DNA from 4 places in the Rhizobium binxianense genome. Region 2 is predicted to be linked to each of the others. Evidence: predicted binding sites of a transcription regulator. Region 2 holds the regulator's gene; each other region holds the start of a gene.
The links. The regulator PhoB, encoded in region 2, activates phosphate uptake and scavenging genes when phosphate is short. The targets are predictions, from matches to a motif close to TGTCATNNANCTGTCAT.
Positions count from the first base shown of each region.

Region 1: PO860_RS09385 (esterase-like activity of phytase family protein) is a predicted target of PhoB. The motif match lies at 3,581-3,597, and genes of this name have one in related genera.
Region 3: PO860_RS19295 (DUF2794 domain-containing protein) is a predicted target of PhoB. The motif match lies at 5,098-5,114, and genes of this name have one in related genera.
Region 4: PO860_RS19750 (DUF1868 domain-containing protein) is a predicted target of PhoB. The motif match lies at 4,486-4,502, and genes of this name have one in related genera.

Region 1 covers NZ_CP118713.1:1,879,190-1,886,790, reverse strand. The annotation lists gene PO860_RS09405 (DUF2336 domain-containing protein) at 1-18, shown strand, start outside; gene PO860_RS09400 (hypothetical protein) at 15-425, opposite strand; gene PO860_RS09395 (GNAT family N-acetyltransferase) at 556-1,014, shown strand; gene PO860_RS09390 (AI-2E family transporter) at 1,033-2,250, opposite strand; gene PO860_RS09385 (esterase-like activity of phytase family protein) at 2,366-3,505, opposite strand; gene parE (DNA topoisomerase IV subunit B) at 3,707-5,806, opposite strand; gene PO860_RS09375 (alpha/beta hydrolase) at 6,026-6,925, shown strand; gene PO860_RS09370 (hypothetical protein) at 6,964-7,188, opposite strand; gene tpiA (triose-phosphate isomerase) at 7,136-7,601, shown strand, end outside.
Region 2 covers NZ_CP118713.1:170,990-178,590, forward strand. The annotation lists gene pstC (phosphate ABC transporter permease subunit PstC) at 1-357, shown strand, start outside; gene pstA (phosphate ABC transporter permease PstA) at 354-1,676, shown strand; gene pstB (phosphate ABC transporter ATP-binding protein PstB) at 1,692-2,507, shown strand; gene phoU (phosphate signaling complex protein PhoU) at 2,552-3,265, shown strand; gene phoB (phosphate regulon transcriptional regulator PhoB) at 3,423-4,106, shown strand; gene PO860_RS00870 (GcrA family cell cycle regulator) at 4,418-4,951, opposite strand; gene PO860_RS00875 (aspartate aminotransferase family protein) at 5,376-6,575, shown strand; gene argF (ornithine carbamoyltransferase) at 6,615-7,529, shown strand.
Region 3 covers NZ_CP118713.1:3,929,331-3,936,931, forward strand. The annotation lists gene PO860_RS19275 (ABC transporter ATP-binding protein) at 1-550, shown strand, start outside; gene PO860_RS19280 (ABC transporter permease) at 547-3,090, shown strand; gene PO860_RS19285 (Bax inhibitor-1/YccA family protein) at 3,271-3,999, shown strand; gene PO860_RS19290 (GNAT family N-acetyltransferase) at 4,109-4,666, shown strand; gene PO860_RS19295 (DUF2794 domain-containing protein) at 4,673-5,074, opposite strand; gene PO860_RS19300 (DUF1223 domain-containing protein) at 5,360-6,100, opposite strand; gene acnA (aconitate hydratase AcnA) at 6,334-7,601, opposite strand, start outside.
Region 4 covers NZ_CP118713.1:4,026,785-4,034,385, forward strand. The annotation lists gene PO860_RS19725 (acetyl-CoA C-acetyltransferase) at 64-1,245, opposite strand; gene phaR (polyhydroxyalkanoate synthesis repressor PhaR) at 1,487-2,059, shown strand; gene PO860_RS19735 (hypothetical protein) at 2,054-2,461, opposite strand; gene rpmF (50S ribosomal protein L32) at 2,710-2,895, opposite strand; gene PO860_RS19745 (glutathione S-transferase family protein) at 3,051-3,698, opposite strand; gene PO860_RS19750 (DUF1868 domain-containing protein) at 3,712-4,434, opposite strand; gene mtgA (monofunctional biosynthetic peptidoglycan transglycosylase) at 4,558-5,295, opposite strand; gene PO860_RS19760 (polyprenyl synthetase family protein) at 5,431-6,345, shown strand; gene hisC (histidinol-phosphate transaminase) at 6,374-7,435, opposite strand; gene ispG (flavodoxin-dependent (E)-4-hydroxy-3-methylbut-2-enyl-diphosphate synthase) at 7,451-7,601, opposite strand, start outside.

The DNA.
Region 1 (7,601 bases), 1.7 Mb from region 2:
GCTCTTGCGGCCGCCTAATCGGCGAGCCGCGTCACCACCCAGGAATAACTGGTGGAGACGAAATGCACCGGCTTGGCGACCGTGTCCTTGACGCTCCTGCCGGAGGGCAGATGGTCGCGCACCTGCTGGGCAATGTCGTCGGCGAAACCAAGCAGCCCCTGCGGGCGCTGTTCGGCCACTTCAGCGACAGCCGGGGGAGCAGGCGCCGGCTTCGGCGGCTCGGCGGCAGCGAGGGCCTTCGGCGCCTCGCACACCGCAATTACCGAGGGATAGCTGACATTGGCATAGGTTTTTAGCTGACGTTCGGCTTCGGCATCACAAGCGGCAACGGTTTCCCAGCGCTTATCGACCGTCGCGACATAGCTGCACTGGCTGATGGAATCGTCGCAACCGAGAATGGTCATGGCGATGAGCACCGCTTGCATATTCTGTCTCCTTGGCTATGGAACCTGACATCGCCTTAGACGGCGCAATTCCAACCGAAAGAAGGCGAAGGCATTAACTCTTCGTCACCTCGGGAAAAATTTGCGCCTTTCGCAAGCATTGGGAATCATCATGTCCGTCATCATCGCCCAGGAGCCGCCGCGCCAGGACGGCGTCATCCGCCTTCTCGATCTTTCCGACGCCTATGCGCAGTCGCTCTATCCCGCGGAAAGCAACCATCTGGTCGACCTCTCCGTGCTGGAGAAACCTTCGGTGAGCTTCTTGGTTGCCCGCAACGACGGCACGATCGTCGGCTGTTGCGCGCTGGTCGAAGCCGGCGACGGCACGGCTGAGATCAAGCGGATGTTCGTCGATCCCGAGGCAAGGGGGCTGAGGATCGCCAGCAGCCTGATGAATGCGCTCGAAGCGATCGCAGGGGAAAAGCGGCTGACGGCGATCCGGCTCGAAACCGGCATCTACCAGCCCGAGGCGATCGCTCTCTACCGCAAATACGGTTACCAGGACATCGAGCCCTTCGGCGCTTATCTGCCGGATCCGCTGAGCCTGTTCATGGAAAAGCGGCTGGGGTGACGATCCGCGAAGGCCGGTTCAGCCTTCGGCAACGCGCGGGATCGTTTTTGGTGGTCCGGGGACAGTCGGCGGTGCCAGTTCGTCGATAAGTGCCTGCGGGCCCGTCTCGCTCTTGTCGGCGTTGCGGGCTTCGTGGATCCATTCGCGCCAGATGGCGACGATCAGCGCCATCAGCACCGGGCCGATGAAGAGGCCGAGGAAACCCATCGTCTTGACGCCGCCGACGAGGCCGAAAAAAGTCGGCAGGAAGGGCAGCTTGATCGGCCCGCCGACGAGCTTCGGCCGCAGCGTCTTATCGACGATGAAGAGTTCGACCGTACCCCAGACGAAAAGACCGATGCCGGCGACATGCGAGCCGCTGGCCAGCAGATAAACGGAGACCAGCGTGAAGGAGAGCGGCGCGCCGCCCGGGATCAGCGCCATCACGCCTGTGAGCACGCCGAGGGTGACGGGCGAGGGCACGCCGGCGATCCAGTAGGCGACCCCGAGCACGATGCCTTCGCCGATGGCGATCAGCGTCATGCCCATGACGGTGGAGCTGATCGTCGCCGGCACGACGCGGGAAATACGCTCCCAGCGGTTCGGCAGGATGCGCTCTCCGAGCATGTCGATCTGCTTGGAGAAGGAGAAGCCGTCGCGATAGACGAAGAACAGCGCGATCAGCATGAAGAGCAGCGTCAGCAGCAGGTGGAAGGCGCCGCCGCCGGCCGCAAGCACGGCACGGTAGATATTGCCGATATTGGCGCCGCTGACCGCCTGGATGACCTCGCCGAGAGCGCCGGGGCTGCCGATATATTTTGTCCAGACTTCATCGAGATAGGCGCCTGCCCAAGGCAGGGCGACGATCCAGTCGGGCGTCGGGGCGCCGGCGCGGTTGGCATGGATTGCCCAGGCAACCCAGTTGCGCACTTCGCCCGTCGTATAGGTGATCGCAAGCCCGATCGGGATGACCAGGAAGGTGATGATCATGAGGATGGCGATGGTCGCGGCGATCGTCGTATTGCCGCCGACGCGTGCCAGAAGCTGGCGGTAGAGCGGCCAGCTGGCAAAACCGATGACGAGGGCGGCGAGCACCGGCACGAGGAAGCCGTAGAAGAAATAGACGCCGGCCGCGACGATCAGGACCAGCAGCCAGCGCGCCGCCGAGATGGAGGGAATCAGCGGCGTGCGCGTTTGCGCCGACGATCCGAGCCATCGCGGTTCATGATTGCTTTTCTGACGGTCGAATACACCCACGCGCGCCTCTTCTTTTTCTTGTACTCTGGTTATGGGCCATCACCCCCGCGGTTTCAAGGTGCGTAGCCCGAAAGCGTATACAAAGCGTCGCTATTCGACCGTCAGATGCAGCGTCTTACGATTGCGGACGGCTGAGAATCTTGAAGGCGTAGAACTGCGTCTTCTGAGCGGGCGAGAAGTTGTTGTCGGAGCCAAGGATGAGAACGTCGCTGCCGTCCTTGGCCTTGCCGAGCGACATGGCCTCGATATTGTCGGGGACGAGGCCGATCGCCCTAAGATCGAGGATCTGGCTCTTGCGGGCGGGGACGACGCGCTGGTCGTTCTTGGCGAGTGAGGCGATGGCGGATATGTCGGTCGCGTCTGCGAGATCCATCATCATGATCTTGACGTTATTGCCGAAGCCTTCGGCGTAGCTGCGCTCGACGGCGAGCAGGCGGTGATCGTCGAGGGCCAGCATTTCCGACATGCCGTTGTCGTTGCCGCCGTCGGCCTTGGCGGCGGCCTGCGGGATCGGCGAGACCGGATAGACATACTGCGCCTTCGGCTCGCCGGTGGCGCCATCATAACGGATGATGCGCGACAGGCTGCCCGTCGCCAGCGACGGCTTCGGACCATCCTGATAGAGGGCGGCTTCGACACCGACGAAAACATCACCCGAGGGCGCGACGGCGAGGTCCTCGAAGGCGAGATTGTCGCGGATGCCGGTCGACTTGTCGGCGGTCGGCGCATAGCCCTCTGGCAGCTTGAATTCGCGGACGAAGGAACCGTCCGGCGAAGCGACGCGGATGAAGGGCGCAAGCAACGCCTTGCCATCGCCTTCACTGCCCCAATAGATGCCGTCCTTGCCGAGGCGGATCGATTCCGGATCGACGGTCCTGGCGGCGAAGGGCTCGCCGTTCTTATCCTTCAGCGTGACCTGCTTGACGACCGAAACCCCCTTGAGACCCGACGCGTCGACATCGACGTCGAGTTCATAGAAGCGGGCCGGCGCCCTTTCGGAGCGGTCGTCGCTGATGGCGATATAGTGGCCGGTGGCGGCATCGAAATCGAGGCCTGATATGCCGCCGAACTCGACGCCGTTTTCCATGTGGCCTGTGGGGATGACGAATTCACCGAGGTAAGAGAGCGAAATGCCGGCGGCGCAATCGCCGAAAGGGCAGGCGGTCTCGAACTTGGCGCCGATTTCCGTGGCGCTGACGGTGACGGTGCTGGACAGGAGAACGAAAGCGGCAGTCGCGAGAAAACGCTTGGTCATGGCAAAATCCGGCGTGGGGTTGAAAACGGTTCGAACCGGCGCCGCCCCTCCCTCAAGGGGAAGGCGCGCCGACCGTGTCATGCGCCGGTTGTTTGACGGAGTTGTTACGGTTCTTCGTCAGTTCCGTGAAATCGCAAATGCTAAAATGCGGAGCGCCAACCCATGTCCATTAGACCGGTCGGCGCGCCGCCGCAGCATCTGTCAAATATCGAGATTCTCCGCAAAGGCCGCGCGTTCCTGGATGAAGCGGAAGCGGGCTTCCGGCTTGGTGCCCATCAGATCGTCGACGGCGCTGCGGGTGCCTTCGAAATCCACCTCGTCGATCAGCACCTTGAGCAGGGTGCGCTTGGACGGATCCATGGTGGTTTCCTTGAGCTGGGCGGGCATCATCTCGCCGAGACCTTTGAAGCGGCTGATCTCGACCTTGGCCTTGCCCTTGAACTCCGTCTGCATCAGCTCGGCGCGATGGTTGTCGTCGCGGGCATAGGCGGATTTCGAGCCTTGAGTGATCTTATAGAGCGGCGGCACGGCGAGGAAGAGATGGCCGCCGCGCACCAGCTCCGGCATCTCCTGATAGAAGAAGGTGATGAGCAGCGAGGCGATGTGGGCGCCGTCGACGTCGGCATCGGTCATGACGATGATGCGCTCGTAGCGCAGGTCTTCGTCGCGGTATTTCGAGCGCGTGCCGCAGCCGAGCGCCTGGATGAGATCGGCGAGCTGCTGGTTGGCGCCGAGCTTTTCACGGCCGGCGCTGGCAACGTTGAGGATCTTGCCGCGCAGCGGCAGAATGGCCTGGTTGGCGCGGTTGCGCGCCTGCTTGGCCGAACCGCCTGCCGAATCGCCCTCGACGATGAAGAGTTCGGCGCCTTCGGCGGTGTTCTGCGAACAATCGGCGAGCTTGCCGGGCAGGCGCAATTTGCGCACCGCCGTCTTGCGGTTGACTTCCTTTTCCTTGCGGCGGCGCAGGCGCTCCTCGGCGCGCTCGATCACCCAGTCGAGCAGCTTGGCCGACTCGTTCGGATTGTCGGCAAGGTAGTGATCGAAGGGATCGCGGAGCGCATTCTCGACGATGCGCTGGGCTTCGACGGTTGCGAGCTTGTCCTTGGTCTGGCCGACGAATTCCGGCTCGCGGATGAAAACCGACAGCATGCCGACGGCCGAGATCATCACGTCGTCGGTGGTGATCTGGGCGGCGCGCTTGTTCTGCGTCAGCTCGGCATAGGCCTTCAGGCCCTTGGTCAGCGCGATGCGCAGGCCGGCCTCATGCGTGCCGCCTTCGGGGGTCGGGATGGTGTTGCAATAGGAATGCACCTGCGGATCGCCGCCGTACCAGGTGATCGCCCATTCCATCGAGCCGTGGCCGCTCACCTTCTCGGTCTTGCCGGCGAAGATCTCGCGGGTGACGGTGAACTCCTTGCCCATCGTCGCCTGGAGATAGTCCTTCAGGCCGCCGGGGAAGTGGAAGACAGCCTTGTCAGGCACCTCGGAGCCTTCGGGCAGCACGCCCGCCTCGCAGCTCCAGCGGATTTCGACGCCGCCGAACAGATAGGCTTTCGAGCGCGCCATGCGGAAGACGCGGGCGGCATCGAACTTCATGTGATCCCCAAAGATCTGGGGATCGGGATGGAAGCGCACGCGGGTGCCGCGGCGATTGTGCACGTCGCCCAGCTCTTCGAGGCCGCCTTGCGGCAGGCCGCGGGAGAAACGCTGGCGGTATAGCTTGCGGTTGCGCGCTACCTCGACCTCGAGGTCGTCGGAAAGCGCATTGACGACCGAGACGCCGACGCCGTGCAGGCCGCCGGAGGTCTCGTAGGCCTTGCCGTCGAATTTGCCGCCGGCATGCAGCTTGGTCATGATGACTTCGAGCGTCGATTTGCCCGGCACCTGCGGATGGTTCTCTACCGGGATGCCGCGGCCGTTGTCGGAGACGGTGAGATAACCTGCGAGATCGAGATAGACCTCGATGAAATTGGCGTGTCCGGCGACCGCCTCGTCCATCGCATTGTCGATGACTTCGGCAAAGAGGTGATGCAGCGCCTTTTCATCGGTGCCGCCGATATACATGCCCGGCCGCATGCGCACCGGCTCGAGGCCTTCGAGGACGCGGATCGACGAGGCGCCATAATCATCGGAGTTCGACGCGGCCGGCGCCGGGCGCGCAGAGGCTCCGGCAGGGGGTGCTGCGGCGGCGACGGGCGCAGCTGTCATCGGCGGCCGCTCGGCCGCAGCGGCAGGCTTCTGCGCCTCCTCGCGTTTTTCAGAGAGGGGCATTCCGGAAAAGAGGTCGTTGCTATCGTCCATGGGGCCGTTCAGATCTTCATCCTGTCTTGGGTCTGGTTTGGGCGGGTATCCGCCGCCGACCCAAAATCACCGCATTTCATGCCACGTTTGCGAATCAGGCAGATTTTGCCAGAAAGCACCTCTATACGCGACACCGCCTGACTTGGCGGGCTTTTCCCAAATGATTTGCGTTGCCGGGCGCCGAATGGCAAGCGGCGGCAGGCCTCAGGAACCATCCGAATGCGAATGTCCACAAGTCATTGCACCATCATCACCGCAATTGCGGCGTTTTTCTTGTCCGCAGCCGTCCTCTCTGCTGCCGCCCCGGCGCGGGCCGCCGATGCGCTGCCGCCTTTCAAAGACGATCTGTTTTCGAAGCAGACCATCTTGCAGACGGGCGATGACGGCGCCTTCGAGGTCATCGGCTATGACGAAATGCGCGATATCAACGGCCGCGACCAGATCCCGCAAAAGCGGGTGCAGCAGAAATATGTGGCGCTCGGCATCCGCAAGACCCAGGCGGACGAAACACTGTCTCTCGACGGCATCAAGCTCGATGTCACCAGGGTGGGACCGGCTCAGAGTGCCGCTTTCACGGTGATTTTCATCCATGGCCGCGACGGTGACCGGCGGCTCGGCGCCAACGACTACAGCTTCGGCGGCAATTTCAACCGGCTGAAGAACCTTGTCGCCGGCAATGGCGGCGTATATTATTCACCCACCGTCAAAAGCTTTGACAGCAGCGGTGTTGCGGCGATCGCCGGTCTGATCCGCTATGCCAACGCGCAATCGCCCGGCCGGCCGATCATCCTTTCCTGCGCCTCGATGGGCAGCCAGGTCTGCTGGGGCATCGCGCGCGATGGTGACAGCGTCAAGCGGCTGAAGGGCATGCTTGTTATGAGCGGGGTCACCGATCCGGATTTCATCAAGAGCGCCTTCTACAGGGCGAAGCTGCCGCTCTGGTTCGCCCATGGCAGCCGTGACCCGGTCTATGCCGCCTCCGACCAGCAGGCGCTGTTCGAAAGCCTGCACAAGGCAAAATATCCGGCGCGTTTCACGCTGTTTCAGACCGGCAATCACGGGACACCGATCCGGATGATCGACTGGCGCAGGGTGGTGAACTGGATTCTTGCGGGCTAGCGCATCGGCCGGAAAATCGAAAAGCACGATGCATGAATTCAAAATGCTACCTTTACGTGTCTAAAAGGACGCGCGGTGCTGGAGCGGATGATATTCGGCAGAAATATGCTCGGGATCGCATAGATTCCCCTTACGTCAAGGGCATGATGCTTTTCTTTGCTGCAAGCTTTTGATATTGCCCAAGGCATAAGCAGATTGTGGAAGGCCGGCATGACACCTGATGTGCGCCCGCTTGTGGCGGGAAACTGGAAAATGAATGGCATGCGTGCCTCCCTGGATCAGATCAAGGCGATCGCCGAGGGTATTCGCTCGCCGCTGGCCGACAAGGTCGAAGCGCTGATCTGCCCGCCGACGACGCTGCTCTACGTGGCGACGGCGCTGTGCACCGACAGCCCGCTGGCGATCGGTGCTCAGGACTGCCATCAGAACCCGTCCGGTGCGCATACTGGCGACATCTCGGCCGAGATGCTTGCCGATTGTTTCGGCACCTATGTCATCGTCGGCCATTCCGAGCGGCGCACCGACCATGCCGAAACGGATCATCTGGTGCGCGCCAAGGCGGAGGCGGCCTTCGCCGCAGAGCTGACGGCGATCATCTGCATCGGCGAGACGGCGGATGAACGCCGGACAGGCCAGGCGCTTGACGTCATCAAACGTCAGCTTTCCGCCTCCGTTC
Region 2 (7,601 bases):
CGTGACGGTTCGCTCGGTCTCGGCGCCACCCGCTCCGAAACCATCAAGAAAGTGGTCTTGCCGGCCGCTCTTCCCGGCATCGTCGGCGCATTGCTGATGACGGCCTCGCGCGCCATCGGCGAAACCATGATCGTCGTGCTGGCCGCCGGTGTCGCCGCCCGCATCCAGATCAACCCCTTCGAGCCGATGACGACGGTGACCGTCAAGATCGTCAACCAGCTGACGGGCGACCTCGAGTTCACCTCGCCGCAGACCCTGGTTGCCTTCGCCCTTGGCATCACGCTGTTCTGCATCACGCTTTGCCTCAACATCTATGCGCTCTACATCGTGCGCAAATACCGGGAGCAGTACGAATGACGGATATTGTTTCTCCCACATCAGGCGTCACCGTCTCTAAGGCGCCTGCGCGCCGCGATATCGGCATCAAGCGCCGCTACGCCGCCGAGCGCCGGTTCCAGGCCTATGGCATCGCCGCCATCACCTTCGGTCTCGTCTTCCTGTTCATCCTGCTGTGGACGGTGATCGGCAAGGGCTACACCGCCTTCCAGCAGACGGCGATCACGCTGCCGATCGAATTCACCGAGAAGACGATCGACCCCGACAATAAGCGAGCGACCGACCCCTCGGTTCTGGTCGCCGCCAACTATCCGGTTCTCCTGCGCGACGCGATCGTCAAGCAGCTGAACATCAATGCCGCAAGCCGCCCTGACGTGCGCGATGCAACCGCTATGCTCTCCAAGGGTGCGCCGATCCAGCTGCGTGATATGGTGATCGCCGATCCGTCGATCATCGGCAAAACAGTCAATGTTACCGTGCTCGCCGACGCCAATGTCGACAGCGCCAGCAAGGGCCAGATCGATCTTAAGGTCGATGAGAAGAACCGCAAGGTCAACGACAAGCAGGTTGCCTGGATGAACGAGCTGAAGGCGAGCGGCGCTCTCCACAAGCAGTTCAACACTGGCCTCTTCGTCAACGGCAATTCCAGCCGTCCGGAGGCCGCCGGCCTCGGCGTCGCCCTCATCGGTTCGCTCTACCTGATGCTGATCGTGCTCGTGCTCGCTCTGCCGATCGGTGTTGCCGCCTCGATCTATCTCGAGGAGTTTGCGCCGAAGAATAAGCTGACGGATCTGATCGAGGTCAACATCAACAACCTCGCCGCCGTCCCTTCGATCGTATACGGCCTGCTCGGTCTGTCCGTCTTCATCAACTTCATCGGCCTGCCGCGCTCGGCCTCGCTGGTCGGCGGCCTGGTGCTGACGCTGATGACCCTGCCGACGATCATCATCGCGACGCGCGCAGCACTTCGCGCCGTGCCGCCGTCGATCCGCGCCGCAGCCCTTGGCCTCGGCGCCTCGAAGATGCAGATGGTGTTCCACCATGTTCTGCCGCTCGCCATGCCCGGCATCCTCACCGGCACGATCATCGGCCTGGCGCACGCGCTCGGCGAAACCGCGCCGCTGCTTTTGATCGGCATGGTCGCCTTCGTCGCCAACGCGCCGACCACACCGCTCGATCCCTCGACGGCCCTGCCCGTGCAGGTCTATATGTGGGCCAACGAGGCCGAACGTGCCTTCGTCGAGCGGACTTCGGGTGCCATCATCGTCCTGCTCCTGTTCCTGATCGTCATGAACATGGGCGCCATCCTCTTGCGTCGTCGCTTCGAGCGCCGCTGGTAAACGGAGTTAAACATCATGAACATGTTGACGGAAGCTGCAGTTGAAAAGGCGCTGGATCACAAGATGAGCAACGTCCCGTATAAGATGATCGGAAAGGATGTCTCTGTTTACTATGGCGAGAAGCGCGCGCTTTTCGACGTGAACCTGAACATCCGCGAAAACACCGTAACCGCGCTGATCGGCCCTTCGGGCTGCGGCAAGTCGACCTTCCTGCGGAGCCTCAACCGCATGAACGACACGATCGACGGCTGCCGCGTCACCGGCAAGATCACGCTTGATACCGACGATATCTATGATCCCGATATCGACGTCGTCGAACTTCGCGCCCGCGTCGGCATGGTCTTCCAGAAGCCGAATCCGTTCCCGAAGACGATCTATGAAAACGTCTCTTACGGCCCGCGCATCCATGGCCTGGCCAAGTCGAAAGCCGATCTCGACCAGATCGTCGAGACCAGCCTGCAGCGCGCCGGTCTCTGGAACGAAGTCAAGGACCGCGTGCATGAATCCGGCACGGGTCTTTCGGGCGGCCAGCAGCAGCGCCTCTGCATAGCACGCGCCGTCGCCGTCAGCCCTGAAGTCATCCTGATGGACGAGCCCTGCTCGGCGCTCGACCCGATCGCCACCGCCAAGGTCGAAGAGCTGATCCACGAACTGCGCGAGAACTACACGATCGTCATCGTCACCCACTCCATGCAGCAGGCCGCGCGCGTCTCGCAGCGCACCGCCATGTTCCACCTCGGCAATCTCGTCGAGGAGAACGACACCGACAAGATGTTCACCAATCCCGACGATCCGCGCACCCAGGACTACATCATGGGTCGCTTCGGCTGATTTTGGCGTCACCAAGCCTTTCCGTTATTCGAGGATAAAGCCCCATGGCATCGACACATATTTATTCTGCCTATGATGATGATCTGAAGTTCCTCTCCAGGCGGATTTCCGAAATGGGTGGCCTGGCCGAACAGATGGTCGCCGAATCCGTGCGGGCACTGGTCAACGGCGATACCGCGCTGGCGCAGAAGGTCATCTCCGACGATGTGATCCTCGATCACGCCGAACGCGAAATCGGCGACAAGGCGATCGTCACCATCGCCCGCCGCCAGCCGATGGCTGCGGACCTGCGTGAGATCATGGGTTCGATCCGCATCGCCGCCGATCTCGAACGCGTCGGCGACCTCGGCAAGAACACCGCCAAGCGCGTCATCGCCGTCCAAAGCACCGGCGTTCCCCGCAAGCTCGCCCGCGGCCTCGAGCATCTGTCCGAGCTGGCGCTCGTCCAGCTCAAGGAAGTGCTCGACGTCTACACGACGCGCGCCGCCGACAAGGCGAATGCCATCCGCGAGCGCGACAACGAGATCGACGCGATGTACACCTCGCTGTTCCGCGAGCTCCTGACCTACATGATGGAAGACCCGCGCAACATCACCAGCTGCACGCATCTTCTCTTCTGCGCCAAGAACATCGAGCGCATCGGCGACCACGCCACCAACATCGCCGAGACGATCTATTACATGGCGACCGGCGCGCAGCCGGAAGGCGATCGTCCGAAGGACGACAGCGCCAACACCGTCGGCGCGGTTACGGAATAATCGCCCGGACAGCCCGGGCCAGTCGCCCGGACCAGTCAATTGCATGCGCGCCCGTCCGGGCGCGCAAAGAGGTCGCAGCCTAGTTTGTGAATTTGCGCAGGATGCATTGCTTAAATCACCCCCGGTTTAAGGATCATGCGCGAGGAGACCGAGACGCATGATCCCGAGAGTTGCAGTTGTTGAAGACGAAGAAGCCCTGAGCGTGCTTCTTCGCTACAATCTCGAAGCGGAAGGCTTCGAGGTCGATACCATCCTTCGTGGCGACGAAGCCGAAATGCGGCTTCAGGAGCGCACGCCCGATCTTCTGATCCTCGATTGGATGCTGCCCGGCGTATCCGGCATCGAGCTCTGCCGGCGCCTGCGCATGCGGCCGGAAACCGAGCGCCTGCCGATCATCATGCTGACGGCGCGCGGCGAAGAGAGCGAGCGCGTCCGCGGGCTGTCGACGGGGGCCGACGATTACGTCGTCAAGCCCTTCTCGACCCCCGAGCTGGTTGCCCGCGTCAAGGCGATGCTGCGCCGCGCCCGCCCCGAGGTGCTGTCGACGGTGCTGAAATGCGGCGATATCGAGCTCGACCGCGAAACCCATCGCGTCCATCGCAAGAGCCGTGAAGTCCGCCTCGGCCCCACCGAATTCCGCCTGCTGGAATTCCTGATGTCGTCGCCGGGCCGGGTCTTCTCCCGCTCGCAGCTTCTCGACGGCGTCTGGGGCCACGACATCTATGTCGACGAACGCACCGTCGACGTCCATGTCGGCCGGCTGCGCAAGGCGCTGAATTTCTCCAACATGCAGGACGTCATCCGCACCGTCCGCGGCGCCGGTTATTCGATGGAAGCCTGAGGGCTGCGTCACTACAGCTCGGCCGACGGCTCTTTCGTCATGCTCGGGCTTGTCCCGCTGCTGTCCGGTTCGCGGCGATGGACTGCCCCTCATCCGGCTGCCGCCACCTTCTCCCCGCTCGCGGGGCGAAGGGACCCCGCCGCGACGTCTCCGTTCCCCTTCCTACACCTCTCGTGTGGCACGTCCCCTCGCCCCGTTTACGGGGAGAGGGTTAGGGTGAGGGGCAGCCATAGCCGCAATGAGCGCTTCCATCCACGCATAAAAAAACGGGCCACTCGGCCCGTTTTCTGCATTCTAACGATGTCTGCCGCTCAGCCAGCCCGCGCTGCCGCCCGGCGGCGTTCGTTGACCGGCTGGTAGGCGAGCTTCTGGTGATAGCTGCAATAGGGCGAATTGTCGGGGGATTCGCAGCCGCAGAAGTGGAAGTCGTCCTTCAGCGGATCGCCGACCGGCCACTTGCAGGTGCGTTCGGTCAGTTCCGTCAGGCCGAGGCGGCGCGAAATCGGCACGACCACGTTGCCCCTCGGCACATATTCCATTTCCTCGATCGTTTCGATCTCGATCTCTTCCTTCAGCATCGTTGCGCCCTGCTGGCGGGTAACGGTGCGGGTGGTGACGCGAGAGGCGTAGTTCGGCGCGCGCGGTGCCGCTGTATTGCGCTTCGGCGTTCGCGCCGCGGTGCTGGTGCCGCCGGCCTTGGCACGGCCCGGAAGGCTCAGTCGGTGAACCTTGCCGATAACAGCGTTTCTGCTGACACCGCCAAGTTGCGCCGCGATCTGGCTGGCGCTCAGTCCTTCGGCCCAAAGCTTCTTGAGTTTCTCGACCCGCTCGTCTGTCCAGTTCATGCCCTGTCTCCACCTTTTGCGTTGGTGATGGCAGAATCCCTCACCGTTGTCCCGGGAGCTCCGAAACAAGAAACGCTTGATCAATTTTGGTGACTAGTTCCGCCGCATGCAGTCTAGTAATTGAACTTTAACCTAGTGTGAGGCTGACTCCGTGACAAGAGTCGCATGAATCCGGATGAATCGAATTCGTAGTTTTCCCCAACTTGCTGCCCCTGCGTGGCATTTCTGCAATAATGCCTGTTGAAGACTGAAAATGCCGCTGCACACCCTTGCTGCATGCGCTAAGGGCGCAGTTTTGTTGACATTGCAGCGCGAAAAGGAAATAGTGCCAGTCGCCGCCGCAAGGCGGCATTTTTGATTTTTCGGGCCTGGTTTTCTTAGCCGGAGTCAGTCGCCCCATAACTTTAGATCGGGAGATCGCGCCATGGCTGAAGCCGCGCCGCTTTATGACACCTATTCTCGTGCCCCGCTGCGGTTCGAGCGAGGCGAGGGCGTGTGGCTGATCACCGAAAGCGGCGAGCGATATCTCGATTTCGGCGCCGGCGTCGCCGTCACCTCGGTCGGCCACAGCAATCCGCATGTGGTGGGCGCCCTGAAGGAGCAGGCCGACAAGGTCTGGCACCTCTCCAACATCTATGAGATCCCCGGCCAGGAGCGCCTGGCCAAACGGCTGACGGACGCCACCTTCGCCGACAAGGTGTTCTTCACCAATTCGGGCGCCGAGGCGCTCGAATGCGCGATCAAGACGGCGCGCCGCTATCAGTATTCCAAGGGCCATCCCGAGCGCTTCCATATCATCACCTTCGAGGGCGCCTTCCACGGACGGACGCTGGCGACGATCGCCGCCGGCGGCCAGGAGAAATATCTCGAAGGCTTCGGCCCCAAGGCGCCGGGTTTTGATCAGGTGGCTTTCGGCGATATCGAAGCGGTGCGCGCCGCGATCACCGATGCCACGGCTGCAATCCTGATCGAGCCGGTGCAGGGCGAGGGCGGCGTGCGTCCCGCCACCCCCGAATTCATGAAGGCGCTTCGCCAGATCTGCGACGAACACGGCCTGCTGCTGATCCTCGACGAGGTCCAGACCGGCGTCGGCCGTACCGGCAAGCTCTTCGCCCATGAATGGTCGGGCGTCACCCCCGACATCATGGCGGTCGCCAAGGGCATCGGCGGCGGGTTCCCGCTCGGTGCCTGCCTTGCCACATCAGAGGCTGCCTCCGGCATGAAGGCCGGCACCCATGGCTCGACCTATGGCGGCAATCCGCTTGCCATGGCCGTCGGCAGCGCCGTGCTCGACATCATTCTCGCCGATGGCTTCCTCCAGCAGGTGCGCGACGTAGCACTGGTTTTCCGCCAGGGCCTCGCCTCGCTGAAGGATCGCTATCCCGATGTGATTGAGGATATCAGAGGCGAGGGGCTGTTGCTCGGCGTCAAGGCCGCCATTCCCTCGGCCGAACTGCTGCAGGCGATCCGCGCCGCCCATCTGCTCGGCGTGCCCGCCGGCGACAACGTCATCCGCCTTCTTCCGCCCCTCGTCGTCACCGCCGAGGAAGCCCGCGAGGGTCTTGCCCGCATCGAGCGCGCCGCCGAGAGCATTCGCGCCTCCAAGGTCAAGAAGACGGCTTGAAGAGATTGCCGCCCTCGGGCGCAGACAGGTAAGAAGACCATGGCTCCTAAACATTTCCTCGATCTTTCGGCGGTCACCTCTGCCGATCTCAGAACCATCATGAACGATGCGCTCGCCCGCAAGCAGGCCTTCAAGGCCGGCACCGGCGACAAGCCGCTCGCCGGCAAGATGCTGGCGATGATCTTCGAAAAGCCGTCGACGCGCACCCGCGTCTCCTTCGATGTCGGCATGCGCCAGCTCGGCGGCGAAACGCTGTTCCTGTCCGGCACCGAAATGCAGCTCGGCCGCGCCGAAACGATCGGCGACACCGCCAAGGTGCTGTCGCGCTACGTCGATGCGATCATGATCCGCACCACCGAGCATTCCAGGCTGCTGGAACTTGCCGAGCATGCGACCGTGCCGGTCATCAATGCGCTGACGGATGACACCCATCCCTGCCAGATCATGGCCGATATCATGACCTTCGAAGAGCATCGCGGCCCGATCAAGGGCAAGACCATCGCCTGGACCGGCGACGGCAACAATGTGCTGCATTCGCTGGTCGAAGGGGCTGCGCGCTTCGGCTATCGCATGAACATGGCCGTGCCTCTTGGTTCGGAGCCCAAGGATCACTATCTGAACTGGGCCCGCAATGAGGGCGCCGAAATCATGCTCTGCCATGATGCCGACCGTGCGGTCGAAGGCGTCGATTGCGTGGTGACCGATACCTGGGTCTCCATGAATCAGGAACATCGGGCCCGGGGTCACAATGTCTTCCAGCCTTACCAGGTCAATGCGGCCTTGATGGCGAAGGCCGGCAATGATGCATTGTTCATGCATTGCCTGCCGGCTCATCGTGGTGAGGAAGTGACGGACGAGGTGATCGACGGTCCGCAATCCGTGGTCTTCGATGAGGCGGAAAACCGTCTTCATGCGCAGAAGTCGATTCTTGCTTGGTGCCTGGGCGCGATCTGAACCATAATCGGATGCCGCGAGTCATAGACCTGCGGCCGCGCGAGCGAAGGGCACGCTGACCCATCGCTCCGA
Region 3 (7,601 bases), 800 kb from region 2:
GGTGCTTGCCGGTCTGGAGAAGCTCGACAGCGGCGAAATCAACATCAACGACACGCCGCTCCACGCGCTGAGCGAGGATCAGGTGGCGGATTTCCGCGGCCGCAACATCGGCATCGTCTTCCAGTCCTTCCACCTGATCGCCAATATGACAGCGCTGGAGAACGTCGCCGTGCCGCTGGAACTCGCCAATGTCGGCAACGCCTTCGAGATCGCCCATCGCGAGCTGAATTCGGTCGGCCTCGGTGAACGGCTGAACCATTATCCCGGTCAGCTTTCCGGCGGCGAACAGCAGCGCGTGGCGATCGCCAGGGCGCTCGCCCCCTCGCCCGCTTTGCTGATCGCCGACGAGCCCACCGGTAATCTCGACACCGAGACCGGCCGCCAGATCGCCGACCTTCTGTTCGCCAAGCAGGCAGAACGCGGCATGACCCTGCTTCTCGTCACCCACGACGTCTCGCTTGCCAACCGCTGCTCGCGCCAGATCCGCGTCCGTTCCGGCAGGATCGAAGGCGACAGCGCCGCCCGCCGCAGCGAGGCGGCGATCGCATGAGGATCATCACACCGCGCGTGTCGCTCGCTTTTCGCCTGGCGCTGCGCGAGCTGCGCGGCGGCATCCGCGGCTTCTACATTTTCCTGGCCTGCATCGCCCTCGGCACCGGCGCGATCGCCGCCGTCAATTCCGTTTCGCAGTCGATCACCGACACGATCGCCTCGCAGGGGCAGGAACTGCTGGCGGGCGACGTCCGCTTCGAGCTCAACAACCGCGAAGCCACGCCTGAGGAGTTGGGTTTCCTCGAAGGCCTGGGCACGGTGTCGGTCTCGACGGGCCTGCGCTCGATGGCCCGCAAGCCTGACGGTTCCGACCAGGCGCTGGTCGAGGTCAAGGCGGTCGACGACGCCTACCCGCTCTACGGCAAGTTCGTCGCCGAGCCGAACTATCCGCTCGCAGCCCTGCTTTCAGGCCAGGGCGGCACCTATGGCGCGGTCGCAGCGCCGCTGCTTCTCGATCGGCTCGGCCTTGCGGTCGGCGACGAATTGCTGCTCGGCAATGTCAAGCTCAGCGTAACAGGCACTGTTAAAACCGAGCCGGATGCGCTGTCGGAAGGTTTCGGCTTTGCGCCGCGCCTGCTCGTCAGCCGCCGGGCGCTCGAAGCCTCCGGGCTGATCCAGACGGGAAGCCTGGTCGAGCATGCCTATAAGATCCGGCTGGAAAACAAGGCCGCGATGTCGGGCATCCAGGCGCGTGCCGCCAAGGAATTCCCCTCCGCCGGCTGGGCGATCCGCACCAGCGACCGCGCCGCACCCTCGCTCACCGAAAACATCACCCGTTTCTCGCAGTTCCTGACGTTGGTCGGTCTCACCGCGCTGATCGTCGGCGGCGTCGGCGTCGCCAATGCCGTGCGCGCCTTCCTCGATGCCAAACGCACCACCATCGCCACCTTCAAATGTCTCGGCGCGCCGGCGCAGGTCGTCGTGCTGATCTATCTCTTCCAGATCGCTATCATCGCGCTTGGCGGCATCCTGATCGGTCTGATCATCGGCGCCCTGTCGCCGATCTTCGCCGCGCAGTTCCTGGCGCAATTCCTGCCGGTCTCGACCACGCCGACCCTTTATCCCGGCGCCCTGCTGCTTGCGACGCTCTTCGGCATCCTGACGACGCTGGCCTTCGCCATCCTGCCGCTCGGCCATGCCCGCGAAGTGCCGGCGACCGCACTCTTTCGCGAGCAGGGCTTCGAAGCCCGCCGCCTGCCGTCCTGGCCCTATATCCTGCTTGCCGCGCTGTTCATGGCCGCTCTCGCCGGCCTCGCCGTCCTCACCGCCTATGACCGCTTCATCGCCGTCGTCTTCGTCGGCGCGATCGTCTTCGCCTTCGTCGTCCTGCGCCTCGTCGCAGCAGCGATCGCCTGGCTTGCGCGCCGCAGCCCGCGCGTCAATTCGCCGGCGCTGCGGCTTGCGATCGGCAACATCCACCGCCCCGGCGCACTGACGCCCTCGGTCGTGCTCTCGCTCGGCCTTGGCCTGGCGTTGCTGGTGACGCTGACCCTGATCGACGGGAACCTGCGCCAGCAGCTGACCGGCCGCATGAACGAGGGTGCGCCGAACTTCTTCTTCGTCGATATCCAGAGCGCCGAGGTCGACGCCTTCCGCGATCTCGTCCAGGCGCAGGCGCCGCAGGGAAAGCTCGTCGAAGTGCCGATGCTGCGCGGCCGGATCGTCGCCTTCAACGGCGAGGACGTCACCAAGATGGACGTGCCGGCGGCCGGCCGCTGGGTGCTGAACGGCGACCGCGGCATCACCTATGCCAACACTCTGCCTGAAAACGCCGCCCTCACCGAAGGCAGCTGGTGGGACAAGGATTACAGCGGCGAGCCGCTCGTCTCCTTCTCCTCGGAAGAGGCCCATGAACTCGGCCTCAAGATCGGCGACAAGGTGACCGTCAACGTGCTCGGCCGCAATATCACCGCGAAGATCGCCAATCTGCGCCGCGTCCAATGGGAATCGCTGTCGATCAATTTCGTCATGGTCTTCTCGCCGAACACCTTCCGCGGCGCCCCGCATGCCTGGCTGGCGACCCTGACCGATCCCTCCTCGACACCGGCCGAAGATGCGGCGATCCTGAAATCCGTCACCAACACCTATCCGACGATCACCAGTGTGCGCGTCAAGGATGCGATCGATATCGTCAATCAGCTGGTCGCGCAGCTGGCGACCGCGATCCGCGCCGCAGCCTCCGTCGCCCTCATCGCCTCGATCCTCGTCCTTGCCGGCGCGCTTGCCGCCGGAAACCGGGCGCGCACCCATGACGCGGTGGTGCTGAAGACGCTCGGCGCCACGCGCGCCATGCTGATCCGCGCCTTCAGCTACGAATATCTGATCCTCGGGCTCGCAACCGCAATCTTCGCGCTGATCGCCGGCGGCGTCGCCGCCTGGTTCATCGTCGCCCGCATCATGCGCCTGCCCTCGGCCTTTCTGCCCGACGTCGCGGGGCTGACGCTGGTGACCGCGCTCGTCCTGACCGTCGGCATCGGCCTGATCGGCACCTGGCGCATCCTCGGGCAGAAAGCGGCACCTGTCTTGCGCGAGCTTTGAGCCGGCAGCGGCACCCAAACCCTTCACCTTACGGCGATTTAACCGGCCGAGCCCTCGCAAGGCTCTTGTTTGCGAGGGGCGAAAGCCTCATATTATCCGCAGGCATGCTGGAGCTCCGCAGCGGCGCCCGGGTCGAAAACCCCGACACCGTATCTCCATCGGAGCTTGTAAGAGGAAACTATGGCTGATCTTCGTAACTATCAAAGCCGCGCTCAGACCGGCGAGATGATTGATCAAGGCCTGCGCGCTTATATGCTCAAGGTCTACAACCTGATGGCGCTGGGTCTGGCGATCACCGGTGTGGCCGCATATCTGTCGTTCCAATTCGCTTTCGCCAACGGCGAACTGACCGCTTTCGGCCAGGCGATCTATGTGAGCCCGCTGAAGTGGGTGGTCATTCTGGCGCCGCTGGCTCTGGTGTTCTTCCTGAGCTTCCGGATCCATAGCATGACGGTGAGCGCCGCCCAGACGACGTTCGCGATCTATGCCGCGCTTGTCGGCCTGTCGCTCTCGTCGATCTTCCTGATCTACACCGGCCAGAGCGTCGTGCAGACCTTCTTCGTCACCGCCGCCTCCTTCGGCGCGCTGTCGCTTTACGGCTACACGACGAAGCGTGACCTGTCGGCGATGGGCTCGTTCCTGATCATGGGTCTCTTCGGCCTGATCATCGCATCGCTGGTCAACATCTTCCTGGCTTCGTCGGCCGTGCAGTTCGCGATCTCGGTTCTCGGCGTTCTGATCTTCGCAGGCCTCACCGCCTACGACACACAGCGGATCAAGGAACTGTACCTGGAAGCCGATGACGTCGCTGTCGCCGGCCGCAAGGCGATCATGGGCGCACTGACGCTCTATCTCGACTTCATCAACCTCTTCATGTTCCTGCTGCAGTTCATGGGCAATCGCAAATAAGCAGGCACGCTGAGATCGAAAAGGCGGCTTCGGCCGCCTTTTTTGTTGCGCCGGTTTCGCAGCAGTGGTTTTAGGTAAGCCCGCTCATTCCGATGGACCAGCCGCCGAAATGTCCTTCCTCCTGCGCGATGCCTCGCAAGCCGACATTCCCGCCATTGCCGATATCTATCGCGAATCCGTCCTGAACGGCGTGGCGAGCTATGAGATAGTGCCGCCCTCCGAGGCCGAGATGACGCAGCGTTTTTCGGCGATCGTCAGCCAGCGCTATCCTTATATCGCCGCCGTCGATGCCGATGGAGGTCTGCTCGGCTATGCCTACGCCTCGGCCTTTCGCACGCGCCCCGCCTATCGCTGGATGGTCGAGGATTCGATCTATCTGGCCCCTGAGGCGCGCGGACGCGGCATCGGCAAACTGTTGATAGCCGAGCTGATCAACCGCTGCACCGATCTCGGTTTCCGTCAAATGACCGCCGTCATCGGCGGTGCCAGCCCTGCCTCGATCGCGCTTCATCTCAAGGCAGGCTTCGTGGAGGTTGGGCTGATGAGGGGCACCGGCTACAAGCACGGCCGTTGGCTGGATACGATGTTCATGCAGCGCGCCCTCGGCGAGGGCATGACAACCGCTCCGGATCCGTCCACCTATCCCGGCACGCTGTTTGCCGGCTGATACGGCCTACTTGTCGACGAGCTTCAGGGCCTTGTCGAACACCTTCAGCACCTGATTCAGCTCGTGACCGCGCTTCAGGATCGTGCCATGGATATTGATCACCGAATAGGCGCCCTGCTTGGCCGCCATCTTCGGATTTTTCTCGATGCGGAAGAGCGGCATTTCGCCGGAGCGCTTGAAGACGGAGAAGACCGCCTTGTCCTTCAGGTGATCGATGGCGTAGTCGCGCCATTCGCCGTCGCCGACCATGCGGCCGTAGATCCACAGGATCGCGTCCAGTTCGCGCCGATGAAAAGTCACCGGAAGCGGGTCCTTGCTTTGTTTGTATTCCCTGAGATCGACGACGACTGAGGAACTATTGTCGACGGAACGGCTTTCGCCGTGTCGCAAATCCGGCTGATCTGTCATCAGGTCTCCCAAGGCCTCCGCTTGTGACAGGAGAGTGACAGTGTGCCCGACCCGCCGCAAATTGCAAGAGTACCGCCCGTCACATTCGGCCGCACCTGATAGCGCTAACGCTTTCTCTGCAGCGCCGCATTTCAGTCAAAACAGCGCCTCATTTGCAGGAGAATTATGAATCCCCGGTTTGGCGCCAGCGCGCCAAAGGGCCCGGCGGAGCGTATCGACCTTAACCCCAGCCCCGAATACGCTCAGCCGGGCCGCCCGGTACTTCATCCGCAACCGGATGAAATCTCAGATGTTTTTTCCAGCCATCACCACGGTCGCGCCAAGGATCGCAGCCGGATCGCCGTTGTCGGTCGCCGATTGTAGCAGGATCGCGCAGCCTTCGAGCTGCGGCCGCTGCAGGACGCTCGCCGGCAGCGTCAGACTGGTCGCCTTGCCGTCCCACATACCGACCGTTTCGACATTGGTGACGCTGTGCAGATAGGAGATCTTCTTCCCGCTGTTTTCGCCTTTTTCGACGTCGATCGTCTTTTCCTTGTCGAAATAGACCATCACGACATTGGCTTTGCCCTGCCCCGCGCCGATCTTGATCTCCAGCTCGTCGCCGCGCATCGCCGCGCTGATCGGGACGGTCAGCCCGTTGCCTTCGCTGCTATAGGTGTCGATCTTGCCGTTGATGCCGTTGAGATCAGCGCCGGCCAGATGGCCGCGCCCGTTGACGATGGCCTGCGGCGTGTAGACGTTGCTGCGGCCCATCGTTCTGGCATAGCCGTATTGCCGCTCGGTGTTTTCCTTGGAGCTCAGCGTATCGGCCCAGCCGAGATAGTTCCAGTAATCGACATGATAGGCGAGCGCGATGACATCGCCCTGGTTCACCAGCTTGCGGAAAGCGGCATCAGCCGGAGGACAGGAAGAGCAGCCCTGCGCCGTGAACAGTTCGACGACACCTTTCGGCGTGCCGTCTTCGGCCTGCAAGGGGCCTGAGAGAACAACGCCGGCGATCAGCGGAATCAAAAAACGGGGGGACATTCACCTGCACCTCTTTTTCAGCGCCGACGGCGTGTTGGAACCGGAGGCTCTGACATATGAACGTACGAATAATCCTTCCGGGTCCAAACGAAAAGTCACGAACGGGTGAGACGCAGCGCTGCCGGAACCCGCGGAAAACAAATCATCGTGAGCTGGCCAAATTACTGTCGCCGCAAAGAAAAGCCGCCGGAAACTGCTCTCCGGCGGCCATTATCAGTCGAGTCTCTTAAAAATCAGGCAGCGAGATCGCGCAGAACCGTCTGCAGGATGCCGCCATTGTTGAGGTAGACCACCTCGTCGAGCGTATCGACGCGCGACAGCAGCGGAACTTCCTTCACGGTGCCGTCGCCATAGGTGATCTTGGCGATCTTCTTCTCGCGCGGCTTGATCTTTTCCAGACCTTCGATGGTGACGAGTTCGTCGCCCTTGAGGCCGAGGCTCTGCCAGGTCGTGCCCTCTTCGAAGACGAAGGGAATGATGCCCATGCCGACCAGGTTCGAGCGATGGATACGCTCGAAGGACTGGGCGACCACCGCCTTGACGCCGAGCAGGTTGGTACCCTTGGCAGCCCAGTCGCGGGAAGAGCCGTTGCCATATTCGACACCGGCGAAGATCACCAGCGGCACGCCCTCGGCCTTGTACTGCATCGCCGCGTCGTAGATCGAGGTCTCTTCCTTCGACGGGTAGTGGATGGTGTAGCCGCCTTCCTTGCCGTTCGGGCCGAGCATGTGGTTGCGGATGCGGATATTGGCAAAGGTGCCGCGCATCATCACTTCATGGTTGCCGCGACGCGTACCGTACTGGTTGAAGTCGGCAACGGCAACCTCGTGGCCGAGCAGGTAGGCGCCTGCCGGCGATGCCGCCTTGATCGAACCGGCCGGGGAAATATGGTCGGTGGTGATCTTGTCGCCGAACAGGCCGAGAACGCGGGCGCCCTTGATGTCGGAAACGCCAGTGCCCTTCTTACCCATGCCGACGAAGTAGGGCGGGTTCTGAACATAGGTCGAATTGTCGTCCCAGGCATAGGTCTGGCCCGGCGGAACCTGGACGGCCTGCCAGTTGACGTCGCCCTTGAAGACATCGGCGTACTTGGATTCGTAGAGCTCGCGGGTGACGTATTTCAGGATGAATTCCTGGACTTCCTTCGAAGTCGGCCAGATGTCCTTGAGATAGACCGGGTTGCCGCTCTGGTCCTCACCGATCGGCTCCCTGGTCAGATCCTTCTGCACCGTGCCGGCAAGCGCATAAGCGACGACAAGCGGCGGGGATGCGAGGTAGTTCGCCTGCACGTCGGGCGAGATACGGCCTTCGAAGTTACGGTTGCCGGAAAGAACGCCGGAAACGATGAGACCTTTGTCATTGATCGTCTTCGAGATCGGCGCCGGCAGCGGGCCGGAATTGCCGATGCAGGTGGTGCAGCCGAAGCCGACGAGGTTGAAGCCAAGCTTGTCGAGATCGGCCTGCAGGCCCGACTTGGCGAGATATTCGCCGACGACTTGGC
Region 4 (7,601 bases), 700 kb from region 2:
ACTCCCCTGTTGTTTTTTGCCCACCTCTTGGTGGGCTTTTCAATCAATGACGGATCGTACTGCTCAAAGCGCCTCGAAGCACATGGCGACACCCATGCCGCCGCCGATGCAAAGCGTGGCCAGGCCCTTCTTGGCGCCGCGGCGCTTCATTTCGAACAGCAGCGTATTGAGAACGCGGGCGCCGGAGGCGCCGATCGGATGGCCGATCGCAATCGCTCCGCCGTTGACGTTGACGATCGATGGATCCCAGCCGAGATCCTTGGTGACGGCGCAGGCCTGCGCCGCAAACGCCTCATTGGCCTCGACAAGATCGAGATCGCCGACCGACCAGCCGGCCTTTTCCAGCGCCTTGCGCGAAGCCGGGATCGGGCCGGTGCCCATGATGGAAGGATCGACGCCGGCCGTCGCCCAGGAAACGATGCGGGCGAGCGGCTGGATGCCGCGCCTGACGGCTTCGGCTTCGCTCATCAGCACCGCTGCGGCCGCGCCGTCATTGAGGCCGGAGGCGTTCGCGGCCGTGACCGTGCCCTCCTTGTCGAAGGCCGGGCGCAGCTTGCCCATCGCCTCCAGCGTGGCGCCATGGCGGATATATTCGTCGGCATCGACGGTCACGTCGCCCTTGCGCGTCTGGATGAGGTAGGGAATGATCTCGTCGGCAAAACGGCCGGCCTTCTGCGCGGCTTCAGCCTTGTTCTGAGAGGCGACGGCGAACTGATCCTGATCCTCGCGCGAAAGCTGCCACTGCCGCGCAATATTCTCGGCGGTGACCCCCATATGATAGCCATGGAAGGCATCGGTCAGGCCGTCCTTGATCATCGTGTCGACCATCTTCATGTCGCCCATCTTGACGCCGCCGCGCAAATGCGCGGCATGCGGCGCCATCGACATGGATTCCTGACCGCCGGCAACGATGATCCGGGCGTCACCGGTGGCGATCTGCTGCATGCCGAGTGCGACGGCGCGCAGGCCGGAGCCGCAGAGCTGGTTGACGCCCCAGGCCGTCGCCTCCTTCGGAATGCCGGCCTTGATCGCCGCCTGGCGGGCCGGGTTCTGGCCCTCGCCAGCGGCAAGCACCTGACCAAGGATCACCTCATCCACCTCGCCGGCATCGACGCCGGCGCGCTGGAGCGCTCCCTTGATGACGGCCGCGCCGAGCTCATGCGCGGGGACCGTTGCAAAAGCGCCGTTGAACGAGCCCACTGCTGTTCGACCTGCGCTGGCGATGACGACGGATGAATTGCTCATGGGGACGCTCCTCCTCGTTTTTCGTCTCACTTACATAAGTGGAAACTGGCAAAGCTTGGGGCACAAGTCAAACGCGAAGACCGGCTGCCGTCGTTTTTCAGCATCGTCCGCCAAAGCCGATTCATCTGCTCTGTGAAAGGTTTGCCGCATCGCACAAAGAGATTGTCACCGGCCTTCTTTTGCGTTTACAGTCTGAAGTGGAGGAATATCCATAATTCAGACGGGGGTCCAGGAGACTGATATGGCGAAGCATGAGGGTCAGATCGTTATCAAGAAATACGCCAATCGCCGGTTGTACAATACGGGCACCAGCACCTATGTCACGCTGGAAGACTTGGCGGAGATGGTGAAGAGGGGCGAAGATTTTACCGTCCAGGATGCAAAAAGCGGAGATGACATCACCCATTCGGTGCTGACCCAGATTATTTTCGAACAGGAATCGAAGACCGGCAACACCCTGCTCCCGATCTCCTTCCTGCGCCAGCTCATCACCTATTACGGCGATCAGATGCAGATGGTGGTGCCGAGCTTTCTCGAACATTCGATGCGCGCCTTCACCGAACAGCAGTCCCAGATGCGTGAGCAGGTGAACCGCGCCTTCGGCGAGACGCCGCTCGGCAAGAATCTGCAACTGCCGATGCAGATGGTCGAGGACCAGGTTCGCCGCAACACCGAGCTGTTTCAGCAGGCGATGCAGATGTTCTCGCCCTTCATGACGCCGCCTGCCAAGGAAAGCCGCAAGGCCGAGGCCAAGGATATCGATGAGCTGAAGGAACAGCTCCGCGCCCTTCAGAACAAACTCGACAACCTATAATCCGATCGAGACATCCCGCCCGGCGCTCCGGATCGAGACGGCAAAACCGCCGATCACATCGATCAGAGCGATCGTCAGCAATATGAAGAATACCTGCGTCGCAGCGTCCCGGACGAGCAGAAACTCGACCAGGAAGGCGATGAACACCAGCATCGACAAGATATGGTTGATGAGGTTGCCGGGGCCGGTTCTGGTCGCCTTCAGAATTTCGAAGAACAGCACGACAAGGGCGACGACGATGAAAAGATCGCCGAGCGCCATGCTCCAGATCGCACCCGAGATCATCGACAGTACGATGACATCGTGCTGCAGCGCCGGAATGCCGCCATCGCCCATCAATCCCAGCATCGCCAGATTGTAAAGAATAAACGGGATAATCATCAGGGGCATGGCGGCTATCATCGGCAATCTCCCAGCATCATGATTTCCGAAAAATCGGATTCGATTTTCGGAAATCATGACGCGTAAATTCAAAGGGCTACAGCATCAATTGCACGTCTGAAAAGACCGCGCCGCTGGAGCGCGCAGGAAGAATACTGCCGCAAACCGCTGCCAGACCGCAAGTCATTGCAAATATTATATCGTCGAATAGAAAAGGCCGGCGTGACGCCGGCCTTGAAACTTTCGATCGGGCAAGCCGGATCGGGAAATTATGCGCTTTCCTTCGGCGTCAGAACCTGGCGGCCGCGATACATACCGGTCTTCAGGTCGATATGGTGCGGACGGCGCAGTTCGCCGGAGTTCTTGTCTTCGACGTAGGTCGGAGCCTTCAGTGCATCTGCCGAACGGCGCATACCGCGCTTGGACGGGCTTGTTTTTCTCTTCGGTACAGCCATTTCTCTTACTCCACTTGCGGGCAAAACATTCCCACGGCCAGACTGGCGGCCGAAACGGACATGTCGCGATTTCGGAATTTGGCGCGCTTATACATGCAAGGGGTGGGCTTGACCAGTCCCCATGCATATTTTTTGCGACGCCGATGATTCCTGGCTCAAACTTCGTCTTCCGCCACGATCCAACGCTCGGCCCGTGCCGCCTCTTCCCATTTCCGCCAGGCCGGATGCGCCTTCATGGTCTCCATATAGGTCAGCGTTTCGTCCCGGTTGACGAGGTCATAGATGTCGAACCGGTTGACGACAGGCGCAAACATCGCATCTGCGCCGCTGAATGCGCCAAAGAGAAACGGCCCGCCGGATTGCTGCAGCAGGTCTCGCCAGACCGTCTCGATGCGGTTGACATCGGCGTCGACACCATCGGGCAAGACGATCCTGGCCTTGGGCCGGCGGATATTCATCGGGCAGGCGGCGCGCAGCGCCCGAAACCCCGAGAGCATTTCCATCGAAACCGAACGAGCGATCGCTCGTGCGGCCCGATCGCTCGGCAGAAGGCCGGCTTCCGGGTGAAGCTCGGCGACATATTCGATGATCGCCAGCGATTCCCAGATCTTCAATGCGCCGTGCTGTAGGATCGGCACATTGCCGCTTGGCGATACCGCCTTGATGTCGGGATTGCCGCCCGGATAGTCGAAGGGGATCAGGACTTCCTCGAAATCGATGCCGACGCCCGTCAGCGCCATCCAGGGCCGGAACGACCAGGAGGAATAGTTCTTATTGGCAATGTAGAGCGTCGGTCTGTCCATGGGCTTCTCCCGTTCAGGTGTCGAAATCGAAGATCAACAGTTCGTGGAAATGGTTCATATCCTCGAACACGCAGAATGCCGGCGGCGTCAGCTCGAAAACCGGGGCCTTGCGGCGGATATCCCCGGCCACGTTGTCGAGCATCGCCTGCCAGCGCGGCAAGGCTTCGTCCTCCAGCCGTTCGATCACATAGGCGAAGGTCATGTGGAACTTATAGTCCTCATGGTTCGGCTGGCGATAGCCGAGAAGGTCGGCAAACGCGTTGCGCCAGGCGCGCATAACCCCGCGGTCATTCTCCGTCGCCCCGTCGACGAGGAGGCCCGACGGCCGAGCTTCGACAATGGCGACCTTGAAGGGATCGAACATCGTAAAACCTTCAAGCCTGGCAGCCATCAACTCGGTCATGTCATCGATCGGCGTCTCGAGCGGGAGATCGCCCGGCCAGTAATCCTGCCGGCGCCGGGTCTCGATGATACCTTCGAAAAGCGTCATGTGAAGGCTTGATATCGGCGTGAACAGGAACTGCGAAGCCTCCGGCATTGCCAGATATTTCTCCCGCGCCTCGATCAGCACCGCCTGCGACGGCGAACCCTTCTCGGCATGGCAGACGATGGTGTTGCCGGCTTCCGGCAGAAAGCCGCCGACCTTGCGATAACGGCTGCCGAGATGGGCGGGCGGGTTCGGATTGTGCGTCTTCGAATAAAGGAGAAGCTCGGGAGAAAACGTCGTGACGGTCATGGGGCGACTCGAGGGCTCTGATTAGACTCCATTCGCCCATATGGCAGAACCAAGAATGTCAGATGACGGCGGATGCCCCCATTCGAAAATCTGGAGCGCCGTTCCTAACGACACGTTCTGATATCACTCATAGATGCACTTGATGTAGTCGCCGGAACCCTGTGCCCGCCGCTCGATCACACCCGCGAGCCGGCGAAGGCCTCGTCCCGGCTTGCCGGCATTGCGATCGATCGGGTTCGGCAGCGAGACCGCAAGCAGCGACGCCTGGCGCCGCGTCAGCTTCGAGGCTGGCACCTTGAAATGATGCTGGGCCGCCGCCTCGATGCCATAGATGCCGGGACCCCATTCGGCGATGTTGAGGTAGATTTCCATCAGCCGCCGTTTCGACAGGACGAAATCCGTGGAGACGGCCAGAGGAAGCTCCATTGCCTTGCGCACAAAGGAGCGGCTGTTCCAGAGAAAGAGGTTCTTCGCCGTCTGCATCGGGATGGTGCTGCCGCCGCGCGTCGCCTGGCCTTTCAGCGTATCCTCGACCAGCATGCGCATCTCGGCCCAGTCGACGCCGCCGTGGAAGCAATATTGCCCATCCTCGGACATCATCACCGATTGCACCAGAACCGGGGCGATCTCATCAAGCGACACCCATCTGCGGTCATAGCCGCGCAACAGCACGAGATCGCGCAGCATCAGCGTCGAGACCGGATGAATGAAGGGCAACAGGTAGAAGAAGATCAGCGCATAGGGAAGGACCAGCAGGGTCAGCACGGCAAGGACAATGCGTTTCAACACACGCCGGTCTCCAAACCATCGCCGCTCGGCCGGCGCGTCGACGCTGTCCTCTATCTCTGGCGCTATATCCAATGTCCCCAGCCCGATTTCGCTCCTATCGTTCTCATAACCCCTGTGCGGCGCTTATGCCAGAGTACACGGGAAATCTTGCGGCAGCCATCGACAATTCCGTTGCAAGCCCCCATTGCGCCATGCCAAACAGCGCCCATGGATGCGAACCGGGTCACTTTCGAAACCAGGCTGAAGCACAACGCCCGCGAGATCGAGGCGCTGCTCGACGCATTGCTTTTACCGAACAGCCTCTCCGACGAAATCGCCAGGCCCGAGACCTTGCGCAGCGCCATGCACTACGCCGTGCTGAATGGCGGCAAGCGGCTGCGCCCGTTTCTGGTCGTCGAAAGCGCCGCCCTTCTCGGCGGTGACGCCGAGGCGGCCCTTCGTGTCGGCGCAGCCCTCGAATGCGTCCACTGCTATTCGCTCGTGCATGACGATCTGCCGGCCATGGACGATGATGATCTGCGCCGCGGTAAACCGACGGTCCACATCAAATTCGACGAAGCCACCGCGATCCTCGCAGGCGACAGCCTGCTGACCTACGCCTTCGACATCATCGCCGCGCCGGAAACGGCCCTTCCCGATACGAGCAAGGCAGCGCTGGTGCTGGCCCTTGCCCGCGCCGCCGGTCTCGGCGGCATGGCCGGCGGCCAGGCGCTCGATCTCGCGGCGGAAAGACAGGCCCCTGACGAGGCCGGCATCATCCGCCTGCAGGCGATGAAAACAGGCGCGCTGATCCGCTTCGCCTGCGAAGCCGGCGCCCTCATCTCGGCAAGTCCGCCGGAAGATCGCCGCCGCCTGCGCGCTTTCGGCGAAAAAATCGGCCTTGCCTTCCAGCTCGCCGACGACATCCTCGACCTGACCTCTGATGCTGCGACCATGGGCAAGGCGACCGGCAAGGATGCGGCCCGCGGCAAAGGAACGCTCGTCGCCCTGCACGGCATGGAATGGGCCGAGACCGAGCTCCGCCGGCATGTCGCCGATGCCGAGACGCTGCTTGCCCCCTACGGCGCCCGCGCCTCGACCCTCATCGCCGCGGCGCAGTTCATCGCCGACCGGAAGAGCTGACGGACCCGGACTCAGAAAAATGGGCAGCTCAGGCTGCCAATATCGCCTTGAGAGCGGCAACCAGACCGGCGCATTCCTCGTCGGTGCCGATACTGATGCGCAGGAAATCTGCAATACGCGGCTTGGCAAAAAGCCGGACGAGGATGTCCCGCTCGCGCAGAGCGGCGAGAAGCGCGGCACCCGACCGGCTTTCGTGCCTGGCAAAAATGAAATTCGCCTGGGACGGCAGAACCTCGAAATCCAGCGCTTCGAGTTCCCCAACGAGATGGTCCCGGCTGGCAATGAGCTTCTTCCGGCATGTCTCGAACCATGCTTCGTCCTGGATCGCGGCGGTCGCGGCGACCTGCGCCAGGCGATCGAGCGGATAGGAGTTGAAGCTGTCCTTGACACGCACCAACGCCTCGATCAGTTCCCGCTGCCCCAGCGCGAAACCGACGCGCAGGCCCGCAAACGAGCGGGATTTCGACAAAGTCTGGATGACAAGCAGGTTGGGATATCGGGAAATCAGCGGGATGGCGCTTTCACCGCCGAAGTCGACATAGGCTTCGTCTATCACGACGACCGCATCCGGATGGGTGGCGACAAGCGCCTCGATGTCAGCGAGCGGCAGGCCGATGCCGGTCGGCGCATTCGGATTGGGAATCATGATCGCGCCGCATGGCCTGTCATAATCCGCGAGCCGGATCTGGAACCTGTCATCGACCGGTATCTCGATCGCTTCAATACCGTATAGCAGGCTATAGGTCGGATAGAAGCTGTAGGTCACGTCGGGATAGAGCAGCGGCAGATCGTGTTTCAGCAGCGCCTGAAACACATGCGCTAGAACCTCGTCGGAACCATTGCCCACGAAGACTTCGTCCGCCCTCAGAGCGTGACGCGCCGCGATCGTCTCGCGCAATTCCGTGGCTGCGGGATCGGGATAGAGCCGCAGACGATCGTCCGTCGCTTGCCCGATCGCCTCAAGCGCCCGGGGAGACGGCCCATAGGGATTCTCGTTGGTGTTGAGCTTTACCAGGCCGGGAATGCGGGGCTGCTCCCCCGCGACATAGGGCTGAAGCTTGCTGACGATATCAGACCAGTATCGGCTCATCGAATTCGCTGCCGTTCATTCCGCCGCGGTGCGCTGACCGAAGCGCTTCTCGATATAGTCGACGACAAGCGCCTCAAAATCTGCCGCGATATTGGGGCCGCGCAGTGTCAGCGCCTTCCGGCCGTCGATAAAGACGGGAGCCGCCGGCGTCTCGCCGGTGCCGGGG